Regions from separate parts of the Candidatus Symbiopectobacterium sp. genome, predicted to be linked through region 2. Evidence: predicted binding sites of a transcription regulator. Region 2 holds the regulator's gene; the other holds the start of a gene.

Region 1 (7,747 bases), on a different contig from region 2:
GCCTGAGCAATGTGCGTTTACAAACCACAAAATCGCTGGAAGATTTCTGGCAGCCTGTGGCCGAACTGCCTTCGGTAGCGGTTTCCCGCTTCGATATGGTGGATGCCCACATTGAAGGGCCCGGCTGGGCGTTTGGCGATCTCGACGTCACGTTGCAAAATATCACCTTCCGCCAGCACAGTTGGGAAAGCGACGACGGCACACTGTCGTTTAATGCCAGCGACATCGTCAACGGAAGCATGCACCTGATTGACCCTATTGTTAACCTTGCCGTTTCGCCGCAAGGGGTGGCTATCAAACAGTTTACAACCCGTTGGGAAGGCGGTTTGATGCGCACCGATGGCATGTGGACGCGCAATAACCACCGTCTGACCTTGAATGAAGTCGTGGTCGCTGGGATGGAGTATACCCTGCCCATGGACTGGCGTGAGCGCTGGCAGAAGACATTACCGGACTGGCTGAGCGATGTTGAGGTGAAGAAGTTCCGCGCTAACCGCAACCTGCTCATCGACATCAACCCGGATTTCCCGTTCCAGATCACCGCGCTGGATGGCTACGGCAATAATCTGTTGCTGGCGCGTCAGCACCAGTGGGGCGTTTGGCAGGGCACACTGAACCTGAACGCCAGCGATGCCACCTTCAACAAACTCGATGTGCGCCGCCCTTCTCTCGCGCTAAACGCCGGCGATGCGCAAATAGCCATTACCGAAATGAGTGCATTTACGCAACGTGGTCTGCTCGAGGCGCAGGCCACTATTGAGCAACAGCCAGGCCGCGCGTTCACACTGTCATTAACCGGGCGTTCAGTGCCGATGGATACTTTGACACACTGGGGCTGGCAAGCGTCTGAAACCCTTCCCAGCGCCGACAGCAATCTGCAACTGCGTTTAACGGGAAATCTGACCTCCAACACGCCGCTTAAACCGACGCTGAACGGTCTGTTACAGGGGACCACCAGTGATGGCACCTGCGTAAGGCAGCAGATTCAACACGGTGAAGTGAGCAGCGCGCACTAATGACCGTACCGCTACCCCGCTTCCGAGCCGCCTTGTTCCAAGGGATCGGCAGGCTGCGCGGGTAGCACGATATACACGCCTTCAAACACCGCACCGGCCTTATCATCGCCAAACAGCTCAACGTTCAGTTGCACGCGCGCTTTAAGCCCGCGCACCAGACGCGTAAGGTCGCCGCTCAGCGAGCCTAGACGGCCACTGAGCTGGTGCGGCCGGTAATCGGCGAGATTTAACGGATATGCGCATCGGCCAGAATGATGGTGCCCCACAGATGCCGTTCACGCAGCAATAACCAAATCAGTCCCCATCCCGTCAGCGTCGCCAATGAAAACAGGCTACCGGCAAACAGCGTATGGTGCGGATTCTGGTTGCCCGTTTCCGGCATGGTGGTGATAAATTTTTGCCCAGTGTATTGGTTGATTAGCACGCCCATTTTTTCACTGAGCGGGATATGGTCATACCAGGCTTGCTGCAACTGTGCGCACCAATCAGGACGATGCAGGATATCATCCAGTGAAGCAATGGGTTTGGTCATCAGATAATGACGCACGGGGGTGGTTTGCGGTGCGCTGATCTCCCCTTGCAGGGAAAAGCCCAGCTTGGTAAAGAACTCCACGGCATCTTCCCGCGCGCTGCATACCACGCGCTTGACGCCTTCCTGACGCGCGACGGACTCCAGCGTCATCGCTACCAGTGTGCCCAGCCCTTTGCACCGCACGCCGGGATGCACCGCCATAAAGCGAATGGCGGCTTCGTTATCTGCATTAATGGAGAGGCGTCCAATAGCCACCAACAGCCCTTGCTCATCCACCACGGTCTGATGGTGCGCCAGCACGTCATAGGCATCCCGTTCCGACCCTAGTGGCTGGTGTAATGGCTTACGCGGCATCTCCCAGCGGAATTGGTAGTAGGCATCCATATCTTCAGCGGTTTCAGGCACTCTCAGGTGATACATTGCCTCCTCCTTCCGATTGGCGGTGTTGCACATCGGTGACAACGGGCGCGCTGACGCGCACGGCATCGTCACACCTGAAGCCAGAACGTGACTGGCCCGTCGTTAACCAAGTAAACCTGCATATCTGCCGCGAAGCGGCCGGTTTGCGTGTGGGTGCCGTGTTCACGGCACTGGGCGGCAAAATATTGATACAGCCTGTCCGACTCTGCAGGTTCTGCGCCGCGGGAAAAGCTGGGCCGCATGCCTTTTTGCGTATCCGCCACCAGCGTGAACTGCGATACCACCAACACGCTGCCCCCGGTTTGCTGCACGTTAAGGTTCATCTTGCCCTGCTCATCGCTGAAAATGCGATAGCCGAGCACGCGCTCACACAGGCGCGTCGCCTTACGTTCATCATCCCCTTGCTCGACGCCTAACAGCACCAACAATCCGCCTGCGACCTCCCCAACAATGGCGTTGTCCACCGTCACACTGGCGCGGGTAACACGCTGAATTAACGCAATCATAAACGACAACTACTCCTGAACCACTGTTCTTTTAATCGATTTATTATCAAAAATGCCAACCGTTTTTATCACAGCTTACTCGCGTTAGCGACGGTATTGTGTGCAGGGGAAATGGGATGTTCGGCAAAAAACTGTGGCACCGTATCGCGATCGGTCACCAAAATGCTGCGGATCCACAACGCTTGCGCAGCGGCAATATTCTGCTCGTTATCATCGAAGAAGATCGTTTGCGCCGGGGTTGCCTGCTCTTGCGTCAGTACATACTGATAAATTCTCGCCTCCGGCTTACGCATCCCGATATCCTGTGACAGATAGGATAATCAGCAGCCTCGGCCACTTCTGGAAACAGGGCGGGCCAATGCGCGCAGTGCAGGCGATTGGTGTTAGACAAAATCACGGAGCGATGTCCTTGCTGGCGCAGCTGCTGCATCACATCCAGTACCTCAGGACGCAGCGCAACAAAAATGGCCTGCCAGCCCGCCGTAAACTGCTCGTAGCTCAGCAGCATACCCATTTCCTGACTCAGTCGGGCACCAAATTCTTCATCACTGATCTCACCGCGCTCATGCAGTTCAAAGGCTTCATCCATGGTAAAGCGCTCTTTCAGCGTGGCGGGTGGCACACCGCTCAGCTTACTCCACACGCCCAACACACGGTTGAAATCGATATCAATGACAACGTTACCCAAATCAAAGACATAAAGCATTTCGCCCTCCAGACGTTATGGTTGTTTTTTCACTGTAGCGGGAAATATGGCGGCTGAACAGGGAGGAACATAACTAAAACGTATACGAAATACTCACGGCGGGCAGGCGGGATTGGAAAAAGGCAGGGCGCCTGAAAGCGCCCTGGAACGGTTTTGTAAAGAGCGGCGGATTAGCCCTCTTTCGGCCCGCGGTTGGCGCGACGGCGATCGTTTTCGGTCAGGTGACGTTTACGCAGACGAATAGACTGCGGAGTCACTTCAACCAATTCATCGTCATCGATAAATTCCAACGCTTGCTCCAGCGACATTTTCACCGCTGGCACCAGCACGGTGGCTTCATCAGTACCGGAAGCACGCATGTTGGTCAGTTTTTTACCTGTCAGGCAGTTAACCGTCAGGTCATTGGAGCGGGTGTGAATACCGATGATCTGGCCTTCATACACTTCTGCACCGTGGCCCAGGAACAATTTGCCGCGTTCCTGCAAGCTGAACAGCGCATAGGCTACCGCTTTACCCTGACCGTTAGAGATCAGCACACCGTTCTGACGCTGGCCGATATCGCCCGGACGCACATCGTCGTAGTGGCTGAAGGTGGAGTACAGCAGGCCAGTACCGGAGGTCATGGTCATAAAGTCGGTACGGAAGCCAATCAATCCACGGCTTGGAATGATGTAATCCAGACGTGCACGGCCTTTACCGTCCGGGTTCATGTCACGCATTTCGCCTTTACGCAGGCCCAGCGCTTCCATGACGGAACCCTGATGCTGATCTTCGATATCAACGGTAACTTGTTCGAAGGGTTCCTGACGGCGACCATCGATGTCACGGAAGATAACTTTCGGGCGAGAAACTGCCAGTTCGAAACCTTCACGACGCATGTTTTCGATCAGCACTGACAGGTGCAGTTCGCCACGACCAGACACACGGAAGGTATCCGGGTCTTCGGTTTCTTCTACGCGCAGCGCAACGTTGTGTACCAGCTCTTTCTTCAGACGATCCAGAATCTGACGAGAGGTCACGAACTTGCCTTCTTCACCGCAGAACGGCGAGGTGTTAACCCCGAAAGACATGGTAACGGTCGGCTCATCCACCGACAGCGGCGGCAGAGCTTCAACGTTAGTGGTATCACAGATGGTGTCGGAGATGTTTAGTTCACCCAGACCGGTGATAGCGATGATATCGCCCGCCTCTGCGACGCTAGATTCGATACGTTGCAAGCCCAAATGGCCCAACACCTGACCCACTTTACCGTTACGGCGTTTACCTTCCGCATCGATAATCGTCACTTGCTGGTTCGGTTTAACGCGACCGCGTTTGATACGGCCGATACCGATAACACCCACATAGCTGTTGTAGTCCAGCTGTGAGATTTGCATTTGTAGCGGACCGTCCAGATCGACGTTCGGCGCTTCAACGTGTTTGACGATCGCTTCGAACAGCGGCGTCATGTCTTCCGCCATCTCTTCGTGATCCAAACCGGCGATACCCATCAACGCAGACGCGTAAACGATAGGGAAATCCAGTTGCTCGTCAGTAGCACCTAGGTTGACGAACAGATCGAACACCTGATCGACGACCCAGTCAGGGCGCGCGCCCGGACGGTCAACTTTGTTGATGACCACGATCGGTTTCAGGCCATAGGCAAAAGCTTTTTGGGTAACGAAACGGGTCTGGGGCATCGGGCCGTCCATTGCGTCTACCAGCAGCAGCACTGAATCGACCATGGACATTACACGCTCCACTTCACCACCGAAATCGGCGTGTCCTGGGGTGTCAACGATATTGATACGGTAATCTCTCCAGTTAATGGCGGTGTTTTTCGCCAGAATGGTGATACCGCGTTCTTTTTCCAGATCGTTGGAGTCCATAACGCGCTCAGTGGCGTCATTTCGTTCACCCAATGTTCCAGATTGTTGTAGCAGCTTGTCAACCAGGGTAGTTTTCCCATGGTCAACGTGCGCAATAATAGCAATGTTACGCAAATTCTCGATCACAGCTTTGCCTCAGGCATTTAGAAATAGCGCACTATTGTACACGGATTAAGCGAGGGACCAAACGAGATCACACTCCTAAGCGATAAACAACCCAGGGGTGCTTGCTTTGTGATCCCTTTCACGGTGCAACGGCGCAGAGAAAGTAAACAAACGCACACAAACAGTGCACTATTTTGGTGATTATGAACCATAATAGTGCAACGAACGCTAATGGTGCAGGCACTGCCTTCAATGAAAGCCTGAAAACAACGCCTCCCAACCCCATGCGTAGAGTTGGCATGATTTTAGCTTAAACCCTATTACGGTAACAAACATCATTCCATAACGATATTCGTTCCACGACGATAAATGACAAATCGGGAGATCCAAGTATGTCCGCAGAACATGTTTTGACGATGCTGAACGAGCACGAAGTTAAATTCGTCGACTTACGCTTTACCGATACCAAGGGTAAAGAGCAGCACGTCACCATTCCAGTTCACCAGGTTAGCCCTGACTTCTTCGAAGAAGGCAAAATGTTCGACGGCTCCTCCATTGGTGGCTGGAAAGGTATCAACGAATCCGACATGGTGCTGATGCCTGACGCAAGCACCGCTGTGCTGGACCCGTTCTATGAAGACACGACGCTGATTATTCGTTGTGACATTCTGGAACCGAACACCATGCAAGGTTACGATCGCGACCCGCGCTCCATCGCGAAACGCGCTGAAGAGTACCTGCGCTCCACCGGTATCGCGAATACCGTTCTGTTTGGACCAGAACCTGAATTCTTCCTGTTTGACGACATTCGTTTCGGCAGCAGCATCTCCGGCTCTCACGTTGCTATCGATGACATAGAAGGTTCCTGGAACTCCGGCACCAAATACGAAGGCGGCAACAAAGGCCACCGTCCGGCAGTGAAAGGCGGTTACTTCCCGGTTCCACCGGTTGACTCCGCACAAGACATCCGTTCTCAGATGTGCCAGGTGATGGAACAAATGGGTCTGGTTGTTGAAGCTCACCACCACGAAGTGGCAACGGCTGGTCAGAACGAAGTGGCAACCCGCTTCAACACCATGACCAAAAAAGCGGACGAAATTCAGATCTACAAATACGTTGTTCACAACGTAGCGCACGCTTACGGCAAAACGGCCACCTTTATGCCGAAACCGATGTTCGGTGACAACGGCTCTGGCATGCACTGCCATATGTCCCTGTCCAAAGGCGGCACCAACAAATTCTCCGGCAACAAATACGCTGGCCTGTCTGAAGAAGCGCTGTTCTACATCGGCGGTGTCATCAAACATGCTAAAGCGATCAACGCCCTGTCCAACCCGACCACCAACTCTTACAAGCGTTTGGTCCCGGGTTATGAAGCTCCGGTAATGCTGGCGTACTCCGCACGTAACCGTTCTGCTTCTATCCGTATCCCGTTCGTTTCCAGCCCGAAAGCTGCACGTATCGAAGTACGCTTCCCAGACCCGGCTGCTAACCCGTACCTGTGCTTCGCCGCACTGCTGATGGCTGGCCTGGATGGTATCAAGAACAAGATCCACCCTGGCGATGCCATGGACAAAAACCTGTACGATCTGCCGCCGGAAGAAGCGAATGAAATCCCACAGGTTGCAGGCTCTCTGGAAGAAGCACTGAACGCGCTGGACGCTGACCGTGCATTCCTGATGGCGGGCGGCGTGTTCACTGACGACGCTATCGATGCTTACATCGGTCTGCGCCGTGAAGAGAATGATCGCGTTCGCATGACTCCGCACCCGGTTGAGTTCGAGCTGTACTACAGCGTTTAATCAACGACTGCGTACCTATGATTTACCTCGGCGTGGTGGGCGTACTGAACCCTGCCATGACCGAGCATCAACAGAATTATAAGAATATTGTTTTTGTTGCCGTGGAAACTTTTCAGCCCATCTTCGGATGGGTTTTTTTCACCACCGTCCTTATTTCTTTATCATCAATATTGGCCGTTGCGACGTAACATCCATCATCTACACTACAATGCACCGCGAGGGTGCAGGAGTCTGCGTTATGACAACAGGCACACTGCACGATGCTGGGCAGATCCTCAATTCTTTGATCAATAGTATTTTATTGCTGGATAACGACCTGGCAATCCACTATTCCAATACGGCTGCCCAGCAGTTGCTGGCGCAAAGTTCACGCAAATTAGCGGGAACACCGTTGCCGGATCTGCTCAGCTATTTCTCGCTAAATATTGAGCTGATGCGCGAAAGTCTCAACGCGGGTCAAGGATTTACGGATAACGAAGTGGCTATCGTTGTCGATGGCAGAGCACACATCATGCCGCTCACCGCTCACCGCTCACCGCTCACCGCACAACGCATTCAACACAGTTTTATCCTGTTGGAGATGGCGCCGATGGACAACCAGCGCCGCCTCAGTCAGGAACAATTACAGCATTCCCAGCAGCAGGCAGCGCGTGAAATCAAGAATCCGCTCGGCGGTCGTGTATTCAATATGTTGATTGCAGTGTGAAATGTCCGGTTTTGGATGTGGAATACAGTGGCTAAAGTTGATGTAAGATGCCCTTTTTGTGAACAGACATCTCCTGTGAAAAAACA
Region 2 (18,840 bases):
AAACGGTTATCGATTTTTATCAATGCGGTTGCCATAAAAAAAAGGGCATACCGACGGTTGCCCCTTTTCTGTGAATGTGATTATTTCACCACACGTAACGATGGTCGCCCACCGCACGGCGCCGGTGGTGGTGGTGGATCATCAGGCGGGTTAGTCTCCGTCACGTTGTCTTGTTGCTCGTTATCCACAACCGACATAACCACACCCGGCGTCAATGCCTCACCCTGCACATCCGTAAGGTTATCCAGCTCATAGTCGGGCTCAGGCTCAAACATGGTTCCAGCGCCGTTTTCACGGGCGTGAATAGCCAGCACAGCGGCCATCGGGACATAAACATGACGCGGTACGCCTCCAAAGCGGGCGTTAAAACGCACGCTGTCATCAGCCAACTCCAGGCCACCTACCGCACGCGGTGCGATATTCAGTACTATCTGCCCATCACGGGCGAATTCCATTGGCACCATTACGCCCGGCAGCGATACATCAACCACCAGATGCGGCGTTAATTGATTATCAAGCAGCCAATCATAAAAAGCCCGCAACAGATACGGACGGCGCGGAGACAGTTGAGACAACGCCATACAGGTTTAACCTCGGGTGTGCAAACGGATTTCACGCTCGGCTTCGGTCAGGGATGCCAAGAAAACATCACGCTCGAAGACGCGCGTCATATAACCTTTCAGCTCTTTCGCCCCTGCGCCCGTCAATTCGATGCCCAGCAACGGCAAACGCCACAGCAGCGGTGCCAGATAGCAATCGACCAAGCTGAACTCTTCGCTCATGAAATAAGGCGCTTCATTGAACACAGGTGCAACGGCCAACAACTCTTCACGCAGTTGTTTACGCGCCGCATCCGCTTCTTGTGCATTCCCCTGCATGATTTTTTTCAAGAGAGAATACCAATCGGATTCAATGCGGTGCATCATCAGGCGGCTGGTACCGCGCGCCACCGGGTAAACCGGCATCAACGGAGGATGAGGGAAACGCTCATCTAGGTACTCCATGATGATACGAGATTCATACAGCGTCAGTTCGCGATCGACCAACGTCGGCACGGAGCCATAGGGATTGAGGTCAATAAGATCCTGTGGCAGGTTATCCATATCCACCAGCTCAATCTCGACACTCACGCCCTTTTCCGCCAAGACGATGCGAACATGATGGCTAAAAATGTCGGACTGACCAGAAAACAGCGTCATCACCGAACGTTTGTTGGCAGCGACGGCCATGAAAACCTCCAAGTTTATCGAGAAATACGACTAATAACTAAACGGCGCTATCCTGCATAGCCCGGAATCACTGTACGTGATTGTCCACAAGAAAAACGTCTGGCGGCATCAACATTCGGGAAAATTGCCGGCTGGCATACAGGCACAAAATCGGCGAGCAGTTTACCAGATTTTGTGCGTTCTGTGGCGAAAGAAGCGAAATTTCATTACTAACTATCAGAAAAGCAGGATTATTTTTTATCTGAAGAGATGAAATGCGGGCAGAATTAGCCCGATGAGACGAATGCAAGACAAAAAAAACCCGATGCGAGCACCGGGTTTTTTGCGTTGATTTGCAGCGATAAACGCCAGAAATTAACGTTTGGAGTACTGAGGACGGCGACGTGCTTTACGCAGACCGACTTTCTTACGTTCAACTTCACGCGCGTCACGGGTAACGAAGCCCGCTTTACGCAGTTCAGAACGCAGAGACTCATCGTACTCCATCAGCGCACGGGTGATACCATGACGAATGGCACCCGCTTGACCGGAAATACCACCACCTTTAACGGTGATGTACAGATCCAGTTTGCCAACCATGTCGACCAGTTCCAGCGGTTGACGAACTACCATGCGGGCAGTTTCGCGACCGAAGTACTGCTCCGGGCTGCGCTGGTTGATAACGATATTGCCGTTGCCCGGTTTGATGAACACGCGAGCGGCGGAGCTTTTGCGGCGACCAGTGCCGTAGTATTGATTTTCAGCCATTGCCTATAATCCCGATTAAATGTCCAGAACTTGCGGTTGCTGTGCCGCGTGGTTGTGCTCGTTACCTGCGTAAACTTTCAGTTTACGGTACATAGCACGACCCAGCGGGCCCTTCGGCAGCATGCCTTTAACCGCGATTTCAATCACACGCTCAGGACGGCGGGCAATCATCTCTTCAAAGGTCGCTTGCTTGATACCACCGATGTGGCCGGTGTGGTGATAGTAAATCTTGTCGTTACGCTTGTTGCCGGTTACAGCAACTTTGTCAGCGTTCAGAACGATGATGTAATCACCAGTATCGACGTGCGGGGTGTATTCCGCTTTATGCTTACCGCGCAGACGGCGAGCCAGTTCAGTAGCCAAGCGGCCCAGAGTTTTACCGGTCGCGTCAACAACATACCAGTCGCGTTTGACGGTTTCTGGTTTAGCTGTAAAAGTTTTCATTAAAAGCTTACCCAATTTAAGTTACACGTTGGTGAACACCCAACCGCTTCAATAAATTCAGAAATAAAGTGTCGAGGTTCACACGGCATCTAGTCCAGCAAACCTACCCCTTCGAATAGCCATGCCGGCGCGATTAACGTTCCGGGGAAAAAAACGTTGTTGCAACGTGGGGTCGCAAGATTATAGAGAAGTCGATAACAAAGATCGACCTCTTTTCCACCAAAGCACAATAAATTCCCCGTTGTCTGATCAGGCAAGGTGAGGCTTGCTCAAATATTCTTCACTTTGCATCTCTTGCAACCGCGACAGGCAGCGCTGGTATTCGAATTTCAGGTGCTCGCCTTGATACAGCGCGAACATCGAGGTTTGTGCCGCGATCACCAGTTTGACCCGCCGCTCATAAAACTCATCCACCAATGCCAGAAAGCGGCGCGCCGCATTCTCCTCTTTGCTCCCCATCACCGTCACATTGTGCAGCAGTACCGTGTGGTAGAGGCGCGATAGCGCAATATAGTCATTCTGGCTGCGCGCATCGAGACACAGCGTGGCAAAATCGATGGCCAGTACCCCATCGCCCGCACTGAGCGTCGGCATCGGTCGATGGTTGATCTCCAGTACTGGTCCTGGCGTAGATAATGCCATGCCAGACAAGCGCGAGAACATCTGACGCATCTCAGCATCGGTTTCCTGCGACAGCGGCGTCAGATAGAGATGCGCCTGCGTTAGCGTGCGCAAGCGATAATCGATACCGGCATCAACATTGCGCACCTCGCAATACTGCTTGATCAGATCGATAGCTGGCAAAAAACGACTGCGTTGCAGGCCGTTGCGATAGAGGTTATCCGGAGGAATGTTGGACGTGACCACCAATGTGACGCCACGGGCGAACAACGCACGTAACAGTTCCGCCAGCAGCATGGCATCGGTGATATCCGTAACGAAAAACTCATCAAAACAGAGTACATCAGCCTGCGCCTTGAACCCATCGGCCACCTGCTCCAGCGGGTTCGGTTGCCCCTGTAGCTGGTTCAGTTCTTCGTGCACGCGCAGCATAAAGCGATGGAAATGCAACTGCAGCTTACGCTCTATGGGTAGACTCTGGAAAAACAGATCCATCAGCCAAGTTTTGCCGCGCCCAACCCCTCCCCACATATAAAGTCCCTGCACCGGTACCATCGACGTTTTATCCGCCAGCCCCAGCCAGTGCCGCCAGCGGGTAAAACGGCCATCGGATGCGGGAGTCGTCTGCGATGTTTCGCGCGCTTGCAAGGCCTGATAAATGTCATGCAGCGCGGTTACCGTTTGCAGTTGTACCTCATCAGGCTGATACTCGCCCGTCGCTACTGCCTGCTGATAGTGCGCCAGTGGCCCAGCAAGCGGCAGCGTTGTCGGTTGTATCATCACGGGTTCTCCCTTCATCCGTCATTTTCCGAAAAAAAGTTAGTCGTGTTTTATCGCCCGTTAACGGCGATTAGCTCCGCGATCATCGCATTTTTTCATGATATCACCTGAAATAGATCCCAATTACCTTACAGCGTCGCGTTTCGGGACTCCACTCGGGCGGCGTTAGCGGTTATAGTGGCTATTATGAAGTGAAAAAACCCTACGGGACAACGACGTCGAAAGAGGTGTCTTTATGACTTGGGAGTATACGCTAATAGGATTAGTTGTCGGCATCATCATCGGTGCTGTCGCCATGCGCTTTGGCAACTCTAAACTGCGGCAACAACAAGCGCTGCAAAGCGAGCTTGAAAAGAGCAAAACCGAACTGGAGACCTACCGTAGGGAGTTGGTGGGCCATTTTGCCCACAGCGCCGAGTTGTTGGACAACATGGCAAAAGATTACCGTCAGTTGTACCAGCATATGGCAAAAAGCTCTAGCAACCTGCTGCCAGATTTGCCGATGCAGGATAACCCGTTTCGCTACCGCTTAACCAAGGCGGAAGCAGACAACGATCAGGCACCGGTGGGCATGCCGCCGCGCGATTATTCAGACGGCGCGTCCGGACTGCTGCGCGGTGAGCGCCCGCTGCGCAAATAAGCATTTTGCACCCTACTGCGTGAAGGACAAGATCCTTCACGCAGCCTACATCCCCACGCTCCCTTCCCTGCACAATTTGACGATAGTTACATTTCCTTGACGAAAGAACAGTGAACTTTACACTTTATTCGCTGGTCGACTCTTCACCAGCCGTTTAAGTTTATATATCATCATGTTATTCATAATCGACATTCTGTCGATGGTTCGCAGGTTGTGAGAGATAAAGTCAAATGAAGAAAAAATCATTATTATTCAGCGCACTGGCAGTAAGCATTAGCCTTGCATTGTCATCGCTTCCTGCCGCACAAGCCGCCCTGCCCGCCGTGGTGGAAGGTCAACAGTTACCCAGTCTGGCACCGATGTTGGAAAAGGTGTTGCCTGCGGTGGTCAGTGTGCATGTGGAAGGCACACAAACTAAGCGCCAACGCGTACCGGAAGAGTTTAAATTTTTCTTTGGCCCGAATGCCCCCTCAGGCAAGCAGAACAGCCGCCCGTTTGAAGGCCTCGGTTCAGGCGTGATTATCGATGCTGCCAAAGGGTATGTACTCACCAATAACCATGTCGTCAACAACGCCGATAAAATTCGTGTGCAGTTGAATGATGGTCGGGAATATGATGCCAAACTGCTGGGTCGCGATGAGCAAAGCGATATCGCTCTGCTGCAACTGAATGATGCCAAGAATCTGCAAGAAGTTAAAATGGCGGACTCTGACCAACTGCGCGTCGGAGATTTCGCCGTCGCCGTGGGTAACCCGTTCGGTCTGGGCCAAACGGCCACCTCGGGTATTATCTCCGCGCTGGGTCGCAGCGGCCTAAATCTGGAAGGGTTAGAAAACTTTATCCAGACCGATGCCTCTATTAACCGTGGTAACTCTGGCGGCGCGCTGGTTAACCTCAACGGTAAGCTGATTGGGATCAACACCGCGATCCTGGCACCGGGCGGCGGTAACATCGGTATCGGGTTTGCCATTCCCAGCAACATGGCGCAAAACCTGGCGCAGCAACTTATCGAGTTCGGTGAAGTGAAACGCGGTCTGTTAGGCATCAAAGGCAGCGAAATGACCGCAGACATGGCGAAAGCCTTCAATGTGGAAGCGCAACGTGGTGCCTTCGTCAGCGAGGTATTGCCAAAATCCGCGGCCGCCAAGGAGGGTATCAAGGCAGGTGATGTGCTGACATCACTGGACGGCAAACCGATCAACAGCTTTGCTGAACTGCGTGCCAAAATCGGCACCACCGCGCCCGGTAAAACGGTAAAAATTGGCCTGCTGCGTGAAGGAAAACCGCTGGAACTCTCCGTGGTTCTCGATAATAACAGCTCTGCCGCCACCAGCGCCGAGAGCCTGTCTCCGGCCTTGCAGGGCGCATCGCTTGCCAATGGCCAGGCGAAGGATGGCAGCAAAGGGGTACAAATCGAAGACGTCACCAAAGACACACCGGCAGCACAGGTGGGCTTGCAGAAAGGCGATATCATTGTCGGCGTTAACCGTGAACGGGTAGAAAACATCACCCAACTGCGCAAAATTCTGGAAAGCAAACCCAGCGTGCTGGCGCTGAACGTGGTGCGTGGCGAAGAAACGATTTACCTGCTGCTACTCTAATACAATATATTGTATCAATACTATAAAATCGGACACGGTACATGCCGTGTCCGGTAAACTCATGTTATCCTCCGGTTACCTATCCACTTCTCTGTACGTTTTATGCTCGCAAAACTCTTTCGCTCCGCCATTATTGGCGCGATCGTTGCGGGAATTCTGCTCGCGATCATGCCGTTGCTACGGTCAAATACCACACTGTTTTCCCGCTCACCCAGTATCCAGAGTGAGGATGTGCCGCTTAGCTACAATCAGGCCGTTCGCCGCGCAGCGCCTGCGGTGGTTAACGTCTATAGCCGAGAATCAAGCAGCGAGAACAACGGGGAACTGAATATTCGCCTGCTCGGATCTGGCGTGATCATGAGTGAAAAGGGCTACGTGCTGACCAATAATCACGTGATAAACAATATCGCGCAGTTGGTTATCTCGTTACAGGATGGCCGCGTCTATGAGGCCAGCGTGATTGGCACCGACAAGCTGACCGATCTGGCGGTGGTGAAAGTGGAAGCCGCCAACCTACCGGTTATCACCATCAACGAAAAACGCACGGCGCACATCGGTGATGTGGTGCTGGCTATCGGCAACCCTTACAACCTGGGGCAAACCGTTACTCAGGGCATTATCAGCGCCACCGGCCGCGTGGGGTTGAGTTTGATGGACGGCTCCGGTTCCAGCTTTGGCGGGCGTCAGAATTTCTTGCAAACCGATGCCTCCATCAACCACGGTAACTCTGGCGGTGCGTTGGTCAACACGCTGGGTGAACTGGTCGGCATCAATACACTGACCTTTGATAAAGGAAGCGACGGAGAAACGCCGGAGGGCATTGGCTTCGCCATTCCGGTAGCGCTGGCGACCAAGGTTATGGGAAAACTGATTCGTGATGGTCGTGTGATTCGCGGCTATATCGGCATTAACGGCGCGCAGGCGGAAGGATTGTCACCCAATAGCACACTGGACGGCAATAAACGGTTGCAAGGCGTGATCGTGATGAATGTCGAACCCGGTGGTCCGGCGGATAAAGGCGGCATGAAAAAAGGTGACGTGTTGCTAACCATGAACGGCAAGCCCGCCGTCTCAGTTATCGAAACCATGGATCAGGTGGCTGAAATTCGCCCCGGTACCGCCGTTCCAGTAGCCATTCGCCGTGGCGGCCAGGGGATGACGCTGTCGGTGACGATTCAGGAGTTTCCTGAGAGCTAACGTTACCAGTATGAGCAGCACCGCGGCTGCTCATACTGAAACGGGATTACGCGTCGTTGCCACTCACACGTTCGATGTTCGCACCCAGCCCACGCATTTTATCTTCAATGCGTTCGTAGCCGCGATCGATGTGATAGATACGATCAACGAGGGTTGTACCTTCCGCGATACACCCCGCCAGCACCAGACTGGCTGATGCACGCAGATCGGTCGCCATCACCTGAGCGCCAGAAAGCGTATCAACGCCGTGGCAGATCACGGTGTTACTCTCAATCTCTGCCTGCGCGCCCATACGAATCAGTTCCGGTACGTGCATAAAGCGGTTTTCAAAGATGGTTTCGGTGATAACACCGGTGCCTTCTGCCACCAGATTCAGCAGGCTAAACTGCGCTTGCATATCGGTCGGGAAGCCGGGATGCGGAGAGGTACGCACGGTAACCGCTTTCGGGCGTTTTCCATGCATATCCAGGCTGATCCAGTCCTCACCCACTTCGATATCTGCGCCTGCATCACGCAATTTTGCCAGCACGGCATCCAGCGTATCCGGACGCGTGTTGCGGCACACAATGCTGCCACGAGAGACCGCAGCGGCCACCAGGAACGTACCGGTTTCGATACGATCCGGCAGCACACGGTAAACGCCGCCACCCAGATGCTCGACGCCTTCGATAACGATCTTGTCGCTGCCGGCGCCAGTGATTTTGGCACCCATTGCGTTCAGGAAGCCCGCCGTATCAACAATTTCCGGCTCGCGCGAGGCGTTTTCGATAATGGTGGTGCCTTCCGCCAGCGTTGCCGCCGTCATGATGGTGACAGTTGCACCAACGCTGACTTTATCCATGACGAGATGCGCGCCCTGTAAACGCCCGTCAACCGTGGCTTTGACATATCCCTCTTCCAGCACGATCTTGGCACCCAACTGCCCCAATCCGGTAATGTGCAGATCGACCGGACGTGCGCCAATCGCGCAACCGCCAGGCAGTGAAACCTGCCCCTGACCGAAACGCGCGACCAGCGGCCCCAACGCCCAGATAGAAGCGCGCATGGTTTTCACCAGATCGTAAGGCGCGCAAAATACGTTAACGTCGCGGGCATCCACATGCACCGAACCGTTGCGCGTCACGTGAGCACCTAACTGGCTAAGCAGCTTCATCGTGGTATCGATATCACGCAGCTTGGGAACATTTTGGATTTCTACTGGCGCTTCCGCCAACAGGGCAGCGAACAGGATGGGCAGGGCGGCATTTTTCGCCCCGGAGATAGTGACTTCACCAGTGAGCCGGGTAGGACCCTGCACACGAAATTTGTCCATAGTTAAGGTTCTCAGTTTGCTAAAAGTATTCTAGGGCGCACTGCTCTCGCTTAAAAGCCGTTAAGCTTGCGATCTCGCTGCCATTCTTCCGGTGTATAGGCCTTGATGGAAAGCGCATGAATGCGGTTATCCGCAATGTACTCCATCAAGGGCGCGTATACGGTCTGCTGCTGTTCGACACGACGCATACCAGCAAAAATATCCCCCACGGCGACGACCTGAAAGTGGCTGCCATCGTCCGTTACGTGGACTTCTTGCAGTGCGAGTGCCTTCATCAGCACCTCTTCGATCTCGTTATTTTCCATCGCTCTCAATTCTGTATTCAGGGGGAGGATTATCAGCCGTGTATCTTAGATGAATACGCCGTTTTCTTAAACAAAGAAATCCCTCTTGGCGTAAGCTAAGAGGGATGTTTTCATCTATACGCGGTAAAGGTAAAGAAAAAAATCAAACGACAGGGATAATATCGTTGAGGTTATACAGCGCAATCAGCGTTTTTACCCGCTCACTGGCACCAGAAATCATGAAGGATGGCGTTGAACGGGTCTGCTGTTGATAGAGATGCACCAACAGCGCCAACCCCGCGGAATCCACTCGCTCCAGCGCTGCAATATCCAGCGCCTGCTTGCCCTTCAATAAGGTCTCACGCTGCTGCCAAAACTGCAGCAAGGAATCGCGATCCAAATCGCCGGACAGCGCCAGCGTCGAGTCTTGCGACGTCCAGCGCAGTGCCTCAGCCATTCTTCTGCTCCAGCGTAATCGGCTGACGAGCGGAAGCTTCCAACTGCTTGGTTAACCCATCAACACCCTGTTGACGCAAAATAGCTGCCCATTCGTTTTGCTTGGTGGTGATCATGCTCACCCCTTCAGCAATCATGTCGTAAGCCTGCCAGTTACCGGTCTGGCTGTTTTTACGCCATTGAAAATCCAAACGCACCGGTGGGCGTCCACCGTTATCGATAATGGTCACACGGATAGGAATGATATCAGCGCTGCCCAGCGGCTGTTCCGGCGCAATCTGGTAGTTCTGTCCATGATACAGCGCCAGCGCCTGACCGTAGGCTTGCGCTAAATAGGCTTCGAACGCCTTGAAATAGGCATCACGCTGCGCCGGCGTCGCTTCTTTGTAGTAGCGGCCCAGCACCAGCGCCCCTGCATAGCGAATCTGAACATACGGCAGCAGCTCTTCTTGCACGATTTGACGCAAGTAGTTCGGATCCTGCTTGATGCGTGGTTGTTCCGTTTTCAGACGCGTAAATGTCTTCTCCGCCGCATCGTTCATCAAACGATAAGGATTGGTTTGATCCGCCGCGCTGGCGAGAGGTGCCACGACCAGCAGTGCCACCATCAGTAAACGTTTTAACATGCAGATGTCCTCTTGATTATTGTGCTACGCCCGGCGCAGGAGCAGACGGCGCTGGCGTCAATGCCGGTTCGTTTTGCGGCACAGATTCCGTTTTTCCCGTATTGTCGGCGCTATCTCCCCCGCTCTTATAGAGGAATTGTCCGATTAAGTCTTCCAGCACCATGGCAGATTTGGTGTCCTGAATCACACCGCCATCGGCGAGGATCTTGGTGCCCATTTCTTCATCTTCGAAGCCGATATTCAGCGCCAGATACTGTTCGCCCAACAGCCCGGAGGTGCGGATCGCCAGCGAACTGGTGTCAGGAATATGGTCGTACCTGCGTTGGATATCCATGGCAACGCGCGGCAAATAGGTTTTGGTATCCAACGAAATATCAGCAACGCGACCAATCACCACGCCACCGACTTTTATCGGAGAACGCGCTTTCAGGCCGCCGATATTGTCAAAAGTGGCATACAACCGGTAGGTTTGTTCGCTGCCGATAGACTTCACGTCGGCGACTTTCAAACAGAGAAAAATAATGGCGCCCAAGGCGATCAACAGGAATACGCCAACCCAGATTTCACTTCGCTTTGTTTGCATCGACTCAGTTCCCAAACATCAGTGCTGTCAGCACAAAATCCAATCCCAATACCGCCAATGACGAATGCACTACCGTGCGCGTCGTCGCCCGGCTGATCCCCTCAGAGGTTGGGATCGCATCATAGCCGTTGAACAACGCAATCCAGGTCACGGTAATCGCAAATACCACACTTTTGATCACACAGTTCAGCAGATCCTTGCGCCACTCGACGGCGCCCTGCATCGCTGACCAAAAGAAGCCATCATCGATGCCCTTCCAACTCACCCCAACCAACGCGCCGCCCCAGATGCCGACCGCCACGAAGATGATCGTCAACATCGGCATGCTGATAAGTCCCGCCCAGAAGCGGGGGGCCACCACGCGCCGCAGCGGGTCTACCGCCATCATCCCCATACTGGAGAGCTGTTCAGTGGCTTTCATCAGGCCGATTTCCGCTGTCAGGGCCGAGCCAGCGCGGCCAGCAAACAACAGCGCGGTGACCACCGGCCCCAGTTCGCGCAGCAAAGAGAGCGCCACCATCATGCCCAAACTGGCCTCGGCGTTGTAGGTGGTCAGCACGATATACCCTTGCAGCCCCAACACCATACCGATAAAGAGGCCAGACACCAGGATGATCAACAGTGACTGAACCCCAACGCTGTGCAGTTGCTTGAGCAACAGCGGGCCTTGCTTGCGCAGTTCGGGACGGCCCACCAGCGCATTAAACAACATGAACCCGGCACGACCAAAGGCAGCACAGGACCGGATTCCCTGACGTCCCAACGACGCCAATGCTTCTCGTAGCATGAATTGATTAACTCCCGGAGCCTAACAGGCTGGTTTTGTAGTCACCAGCAGGAAAGCGAAATGGCGCGGGACCATCGGCAATGCCGTCAATAAATTGCCGTACCCGAGGATCGGTATTCGCACGCAGCGCCTCCACCGAGCCGTGCGCAACGATATGCTGATCCGCCACGATGTAGGCATAATCCGCGATGCTCAGCACTTCCGGCACGTCATGGGAGACCACAACGCAGGTGATACCCAGCGCATGGTTCAGTTCATCGATAAGCTTAACCAACACGCCCATGGTGATCGGATCCTGACCGACAAAGGGTTCGTCGAACATGATCATCTGTGGATCAAGCGCGATGGCACGGGCCAGTGCGGCACGGCGAGCCATCCCTCCAGAAAGCTCTGAAGGCATCAGATTAGCCGCACCGCGTAACCCGACCGCTTCCAGTTTCATCAGCACCGTGCTGCGTAACAGCGTTTCGGGCAGTTGGGTGTGTTCCCGCAGTGGCCAAGCCACGTTCTCAAACACCGTAAGATCGGTGAACAACGCGCCAGATTGGAACAACATGCTCATCTTCTTACGCACGTCATACAATCGGGAACGGGAGAGCGTTGGTATATTCTCTCCGTCAAACCAGATCTCGCCGCTGTCCGGTTGAAGCTGACCGCCAATCAGGCGCAGCAATGTGGTTTTACCGATACCGGAGGGCCCCATGATAGCGGTGACTTTCCCTTTGGGTACGGTTAACGAAACATCGGTGAAAATGGGCCTCTCGCCACGCGAAAAATTGAGCCCACGAATTTCAACCAGATGAGTAGCATCTTGGTTCATGCGATCTTTTCCTTCACTCACTCCCCTTGACGATCGTCGCTGTTATACGTCCATGACGTGCAACAACCGTTGCATTTCCTATCAAGCTTAACGGCAGGTTTCAGGCAAAGCACGAGTTTTACAAAATATTACCGACAATTCTTACCGAAAAGGGCGGGTTCTGGCTGCCATAGGTTTTACTTTTTCTGCCCAGACAGTCAAAATTACCCCTCTACGATGCAACGCAATTTTTGCTCGACATTCGTCCGCGCACCGCTTCATTGCCTTATGAGCCGGTGATTATACCCGAATATAAGGACGCTGCATGCTTTTTGCGATAGTTCTGCTGGTTATTGGCCTGTTTCTCTTGGTTTATGGTGCTGACCGTTTGGTTTATGGCGCAGCCGTTCTTGCCCGTGTGTGGGGCGTTTCTCCTTTGATTATCGGCGTGATGATTGTTGGCATCGGCACGTCACTGCCAGAATTGGCTGTGTCGGTAACAGCGGGTCTGAACCAGCAAATGGACATGGAGGTCGGTAACGTGTTGGGTTTGAATATCGCCAATATCATGCTAATCCTCGGCAGTGCTGCCCTGATTCGCCCCTTAACCTTTCGCTCCGATCTGCTGCGGCGTGAGCTGCTCCCCATGCTGTTGATCACGCTGTTCAGCGGCGGTGTGCTTTACAATGGCTATATCAGTCGGCTTGATGGCGCATGCTGCTCGCGGCGGCGGGTGCCTGGATCGTGCTAATGCTGCGCATGGCGCGTCAGGCGCAACAGAACGGCAGTGACAGGCTGACACGCGAACAATTGGCGGAGCTGCCGCAGGCACAGGCTGACGGTAACCAGACGGTTGCCGTCCTCTGGTTGCTGCTGGGATTGATTATTTTGCCGATGGCGGCGCGTATCGTGATTGACAATGCAACGGTGATTGCACGTCATTTCGCCCTTGATGAGTTGACCATCGGGCTGACAGTGCTGGCGATTGGCACCAGCCTGCCGGAACTGGCTACCGCCATCGTCGGCACGCTGAAAAAAGAGGATGATATCGCGCTGGGTAACCTGATTGGGTCGAACGTCTTCAATCTGGTTATCGTGCTTGGTGTTCCGGCACTGCTGTCACCCTGCGCGGTGAACCCACTGGCATTTCAACGCGATTACGGCGTGATGCTGGGAGCGAGCCTGCTGCTGACGCTGCTCTGTCTGCGCAAAAAGCGCTCTATCGGACAAGGTGCTGGCGCGCTGTTACTGTGTATGTTTATTGCTTACCTTGCAACGCTGTTTTTGCTGTACTAGCGGCGCACGACCCGTTTTCTTGGAAAACTCAAATAGTCAGGATTAACCGTTATGTCCAACGTTGAACAACAGCCCGATTTCGATTTTCAACAGGCAGGCCGACATGTGCTCGCCATCGAACGCGACGGGTTGGCACATCTGGACCAGTATATCGATGACAACTTCACTCGCGCTTGTCGCACCATGTTCCATTGCCAGGGCAAAGTGGTGGTAATGGGAATGGGGAAATCCGGGCATATCGGGTGCAAGATGGCGGCGACCTTCGCCAGCACCGGCACCCCCTCGTTTTTTGTCCATCCCGGCGATGCCAGCCACGGTGACCTCGGCATGATCACCGCACAAGATATCGTGATCGCCATATCCAACTCGGGTGAGTCCAATGAAATTCTGGCACTGATCCCGGTGCTCAAACGTCTGGGCGTATTTCTGATTTGCATCACCAGCAATCCGGAAAGCACCATGGGTAAAGCCGCTGATATTCATCTCTGTGTCCATGTGCCACAGGAAGCCTGTCCGTTGGGGCTCGCTCCCACTTCCAGCACTACGGCCACACTGGTGATGGGCGATGCGCTTGCTGTTGCCTTGTTGCAGGCGCGGGGTTTCACCGCAGAAGATTTTGCCCTTTCTCACCCTGGCGGCGCACTGGGCCGCAAACTTTTGCTGCGCGTTGCGGATATCATGCATACCGGAGACGAGATCCCCCACGTTACCCGAGACGCGTCGTTGCGTGATGCGCTGGTGGAGATCACCCGCAAGAGTTTCGGTATGACCGTGATTTGCGCGCCGGACATGATGATCGAAGGCATCTTCACCGACGGTGACCTGCGCCGCATCTTCGATATGCAGGTCAACCTCAATGATGCGCGTATCGCCGATCTGATGACCGCAGGCGGCATTCGGGTCACCCCCAATACGTTGGCGGTGGATGCGCTGAATCTGATGCAGTCGCGCCATATTACGTCGCTGCTGGTGACACAATCTGATCGACTGGTCGGTATTGTCCATATGCATGATATGCTGCGCGCTGGCGTGGTGTGATAGTCAACGGGATCGTCTTTCTGGCGCTCCCTAAAGAAAGAAGGGTGACATCAAGGAGATGTGTTTATGAATAACCCCCAAGCGCAAACCGCCACCTGCTACGGCCCCGTCGCGGATCGAGTATTGGAAAAGGCGCAAGCCATCAAATTGCTGATTTGTGATGTTGACGGTGTGCTCTCCGACGGCCTTATCTACATGGGCAATCAAGGGGAAGAACTGAAGGCGTTTAACGTACGCGATGGTTATGGTATTCGCTGTCTGCTAACGTCCGGCATTGAGGTCGCCATCATTACCGTGCGCTCTGCGCCGCTGGTGGAAGACCGCTGCCGCACGCTGGGTATCACCCATCTTTATCAGGGACAGTCAGATAAGGTTTTTGCCTTCCGTGAACTGTTAGATACACTGTCGCTTAACGCCGATCAGGTTGCCTATATTGGTGACGATTTGATTGACTGGCCGGTGATGGCACAGATAGGCCTTAGCGTCGCCGTGGCAGATGCACACCCTTTGCTGCTGCCCAAGGCAGACTACGTGACCAAAATTGCTGGTGGGCGCGGTGCGGTACGTGAACTGTGCGACCTTATCCTGCTGGCACAGGGTAAGCTGGACGACGCCAAAGTGCTATCGATATGAAGATATCGTCACGGCAAGGGTGCTATCGCCGCCCGCTTGTCGGGGTACAAGTTTGTTACGGCATGAGTTTGCGATGACCATGAGTACGTTTTTATTATGAATAAGACGAAGCGTTGGCTAACCGCGCTATTGGCGCTCATTGTATTGATTCTGATTGGCTGGAACCTGACGGATCAGGACAGCGCGCCACAAACGGAAACCCAGGATAATGCGGTGCCGACCTACACCAGCGATGAAACCACCACGCGCGTGTTTAACCCGCAGGGTGGTCTGAACTATCGACTCGTGGCGCAGAGAGTGGAGTATTTTAACGCGGAACAGCTCACCTGGTTTACCGCGCCTGTCGCTACGCTGTTTAACGAACAGGGTATCGCCACCTGGTCGGTGCAAGCTGACCGCTCCAAGCTGACCAAAGATAAAATGTTGTTCTTATACGGGCATGTGGAAGTCAACAGTCTGACCAATGACTCACAATTACGGCAGATAAAAACCGATAATGCGCAAGTTAACCTAGTGACACAGGACATCGCCTCCGATGATGAGGTGACACTGTACGGAGCCAGCTTCCTCTCTAATGGGATGAAAATGCGCGGTAATTTGCGTAACAAAACTGCCGAATTGATTGAAAAGGTAAAAACCTCTTATGAAATTCAACACCGATAATGCCTGGCCTCATGCGGCCATTGCCAGCGCCCTGTTAGCAGCAAGCCTGCCTACCCTTGCTGTGACAGGAGACACCAGTCAGCCGATTCACATTGATTCCGCTCATCAGTCATTGGACATGCAGGGCAATACCGTCACGTTTACCGGCAATGTTACGGTCAAACAAGGCACCATTGATGTGAAGGCCGATAAAGTCGTGGTCACGCGCACACAAGGATCGCAGGGCCAGGAAGTGATTGAAGCCTTTGGTAATCCGGTCACCTTCTACCAGATGCAAGACAATGGCAAGCCGGTGAAAGGCCGCGCACAGAAAGTGCGCCATGAACTGGCACAGGATAAGATCACGCTGACGGGTAACGCGTATCTGGAACAACTGGATAGCAACGTGAAAGGCGATCGCATCACCTATCTTGTGAAACAGCAACAGATGGAGGCGGTGGGTGATAAAGGCGGGCGAGTAACCACCGTGCTGGTGCCCTCACAGCTACAGGAAAAGAACGGCAAGGCCGCCGCTCCCTCGTCTCAAAAAGACAAGCAGCAACCACAGGCAACTGAATAACCTATGGCAATATTAATCGCAGAAAACCTGGCGAAGGCCTACAAGGGACGTCGCGTGGTCGAAAACGTAAGTTTAACGGTCAACTCCGGTGAAATCGTCGGGTTGCTCGGGCCGAATGGTGCGGGAAAAACCACGACATTTTATATGGTTGTCGGCATTGTCCAGCGCGATTCAGGGCGGATAGTGATTGATGATGAAGAGATAAGCTTGCTGCCTTTGCACGAACGCGCGCGCCGCGGCATCGGCTATTTGCCGCAGGAAGCCTCGATCTTTCGCCGTTTGAGCGTCTATGACAACCTGATGGCAGTCTTGCAGATTCGCAAAGACCTGACGCCGGAGCAGCAGGACGATCGCGCCAATGAGTTAATGGAAGAATTCCATATTATTCATTTACGCGATAGTCTGGGACAATCCTTGTCTGGCGGCGAACGTCGTCGCGTAGAGATCGCTCGCGCACTGGCGGCCAATCCCAAATTTATTTTGCTGGATGAACCCTTTGCCGGTGTCGATCCGATTTCAGTGCTCGACATAAAAAAAATCATTGAGCACCTGCGCGACAGCGGCCTGGGCGTGCTGATTACCGATCACAACGTGCGTGAAACGTTGGATGTGTGCGAACGCGCCTATATCGTCAGTCAGGGGCAGCTTATTTCCCACGGTTCACCCAGCGAAATCTTGGAGGATGAGCAGGTGAAACGCGTCTATCTGGGCGAAGGCTTCCGACTTTGATACTGTAACGTTTGCAATGGGCGCTCCATTTAAGGGAAAGTGACACGAGTTATGAAGCAAGGTTTGCAACTCAGGCTAAGTCAACAGCTGGCCATGACGCCACAACTTCAGCAGGCGATCCGTCTGCTTCAGTTGTCTACGCTTGAACTCCAGCAAGAGATCCAGCAAGCGCTGGAAAGCAACCCGTTGCTTGAACAAACCGATAGCCACGATGAAATCGATGCTCAGGAAACGAGCGACAGCGAATCACTGGATACGCGCGACGCCCTTGAGCAAAAAGATATGCCGGAAGAGCTGCCGCTGGACGCCACCTGGGATGAAATCTACTCTGCAGGCACGCCTTCGGGCACCGGCACCGATTACCGCGACGAAGAGCTGCCTGTCTATCAGGGTGAAACTACGCAAACCTTGCAGGATTACCTGATGTGGCAGGTAGAGTTGACGCCGTTTTCCAACACCGATGCGGCTATTGCTACGTCGATTGTCGATGCGGTGGACACCACAGGCTATCTGACCGTTCCGTTGGAAGACATTCTCGAGAGCATCGGCGACGATGACGTGACGATTGAGGAAGTGGAAGCGGTGTTAAAACGTGTGCAACGTTTTGACCCGGTCGGCGTGGCAGCGCGTGATTTGCGCGATTGCCTGCAAATCCAGCTGTCTCAGTTTGCCCCCGAAACCCCGTGGCTTGCGGAAGCCAAGCTTATCGTCAATGAATACCTCGATTTGCTGGCCAACCATGATTTTCGCACGCTGATCCGCGCTAGCCGTATTAAAGAGGATGCTCCGAAAGAGGCGCTGGCACTGATTCAGTCACTCGACCCGCGTCCGGGCCAATCGATCAATACCGGCGAGTCGGAGTATGTGATCCCCGACGTGCTGGTGCGCAAGCATCAAGACCGCTGGGTGGTGGAACTCAACACCGACAGCGTGCCGCGCCTGCAAGTCAACCAGCAGTATGCCGCACTCGGTCACAGCGCGCGTAACGACAGTGACAGCCAGTTTATCCGCAGCCACCTGCAAGAGGCACGCTGGCTGATAAAAAGTCTGGAGAGCCGCAACGACACGCTGCTTAAGGTCACGCGCTGCATTGTGGAACAACAGCAGGATTTCTTTGATAAAGGTGAAGAGTTTATGAAACCCATGGTGCTGGCGGATATCGCTCAGGCTGTGGATATGCATGAATCCACCATCTCACGCGTCACAACACAGAAATTTCTTCACAGCCCACGTGGCATTTTCGAACTAAAATATTTCTTCTCCAGCCATGTAAATACCGACAGCGGCGGTGAGGCATCATCCACCGCTATTCGGGCGCTGGTGAAAAAATTGATCGCGGCGGAAAACCCCGGCAAGCCCTTGAGCGATAGCAAGCTGACAACGCTGCTCTCCGATCAGGGGATCATTGTCGCGCGGCGTACCGTCGCAAAGTACCGAGAGTCTTTATCCATCCCGCCGTCAAACCAGCGTAAGCAGTTGGTTTGATTTCTACAGAGAAGGAAGACGCTATGCAGCTGAATATCACCGGACACCACATCGAGATCACACCCGCATTACGCGAGTTCGTTAACACAAAATTTGTCAAGCTGGAGCAATACTTTGATCGCATCAACCAGATCAACGTGGTGCTCAAGGTGGAGAAAGTGGAGCAAATTGCCGATGCTACTCTGTTCGTTAATGGCGGTGAGCTGCATGCCACATCCGAATCTGAAGACATGTATGCCGCCATCGACCTGTTGATCGACAAACTGGCGCGTCAGTTAAATAAACACAAGGACAAACTCAAACAGCACTGATCGTCATCTCCGCCTCCGGG

What was found. The regulator sigma-54, encoded in region 2, starts transcription at its own class of promoters, with help from an activator protein. The targets are predictions, from matches to a motif close to GTTGGCACANNTTTCGCTNT.
Region 1: the regulator sigma-54 is predicted to act here: its motif matches at 5,447-5,466, upstream of glnA (glutamate--ammonia ligase).

Annotation. Positions count from the first base shown of each region.
Region 1 covers NZ_JAHWCO010000651.1:979-8,725, forward strand. Annotated here, with positions in the region: gene QZ506_RS18820 (AsmA family protein) at 1-1,016, shown strand, start outside; partial or broken gene fabY (fatty acid biosynthesis protein FabY) at 1,028-1,968, opposite strand; gene dtd (D-aminoacyl-tRNA deacylase) at 2,037-2,474, opposite strand; partial or broken gene yihX (glucose-1-phosphatase) at 2,543-3,180, opposite strand; gene typA (ribosome-dependent GTPase TypA) at 3,351-5,174, opposite strand; gene glnA (glutamate--ammonia ligase) at 5,546-6,955, shown strand; partial or broken gene QZ506_RS18850 (PAS domain-containing protein) at 7,194-7,631, shown strand; partial or broken gene QZ506_RS18855 (IS1 family transposase) at 7,689-7,747, shown strand, end outside.
Region 2 covers NZ_JAHWCO010000526.1:2,039-20,878, reverse strand. Annotated here, with positions in the region: gene QZ506_RS15400 (hypothetical protein) at 1-35, opposite strand, end outside; gene sspB (ClpXP protease specificity-enhancing factor) at 81-581, opposite strand; gene sspA (stringent starvation protein SspA) at 588-1,229, opposite strand; gene rpsI (30S ribosomal protein S9) at 1,584-1,976, opposite strand; gene rplM (50S ribosomal protein L13) at 1,992-2,420, opposite strand; gene zapE (cell division protein ZapE) at 2,670-3,821, opposite strand; gene zapG (Z-ring associated protein ZapG) at 4,057-4,461, shown strand; gene degQ (serine endoprotease DegQ) at 4,692-6,062, shown strand; gene degS (outer membrane-stress sensor serine endopeptidase DegS) at 6,165-7,259, shown strand; gene murA (UDP-N-acetylglucosamine 1-carboxyvinyltransferase) at 7,306-8,571, opposite strand; gene ibaG (BolA family iron metabolism protein IbaG) at 8,622-8,876, opposite strand; gene mlaB (lipid asymmetry maintenance protein MlaB) at 9,019-9,312, opposite strand; gene mlaC (phospholipid-binding protein MlaC) at 9,305-9,937, opposite strand; gene mlaD (outer membrane lipid asymmetry maintenance protein MlaD) at 9,954-10,520, opposite strand; gene mlaE (lipid asymmetry maintenance ABC transporter permease subunit MlaE) at 10,525-11,307, opposite strand; gene mlaF (phospholipid ABC transporter ATP-binding protein MlaF) at 11,315-12,127, opposite strand; partial or broken gene QZ506_RS15320 (calcium/sodium antiporter) at 12,432-13,402, shown strand; gene kdsD (arabinose-5-phosphate isomerase KdsD) at 13,454-14,440, shown strand; gene kdsC (3-deoxy-manno-octulosonate-8-phosphatase KdsC) at 14,507-15,073, shown strand; gene lptC (LPS export ABC transporter periplasmic protein LptC) at 15,170-15,736, shown strand; gene lptA (lipopolysaccharide ABC transporter substrate-binding protein LptA) at 15,717-16,295, shown strand; gene lptB (LPS export ABC transporter ATP-binding protein) at 16,299-17,024, shown strand; gene rpoN (RNA polymerase factor sigma-54) at 17,076-18,509, shown strand; gene hpf (ribosome hibernation promoting factor) at 18,533-18,820, shown strand.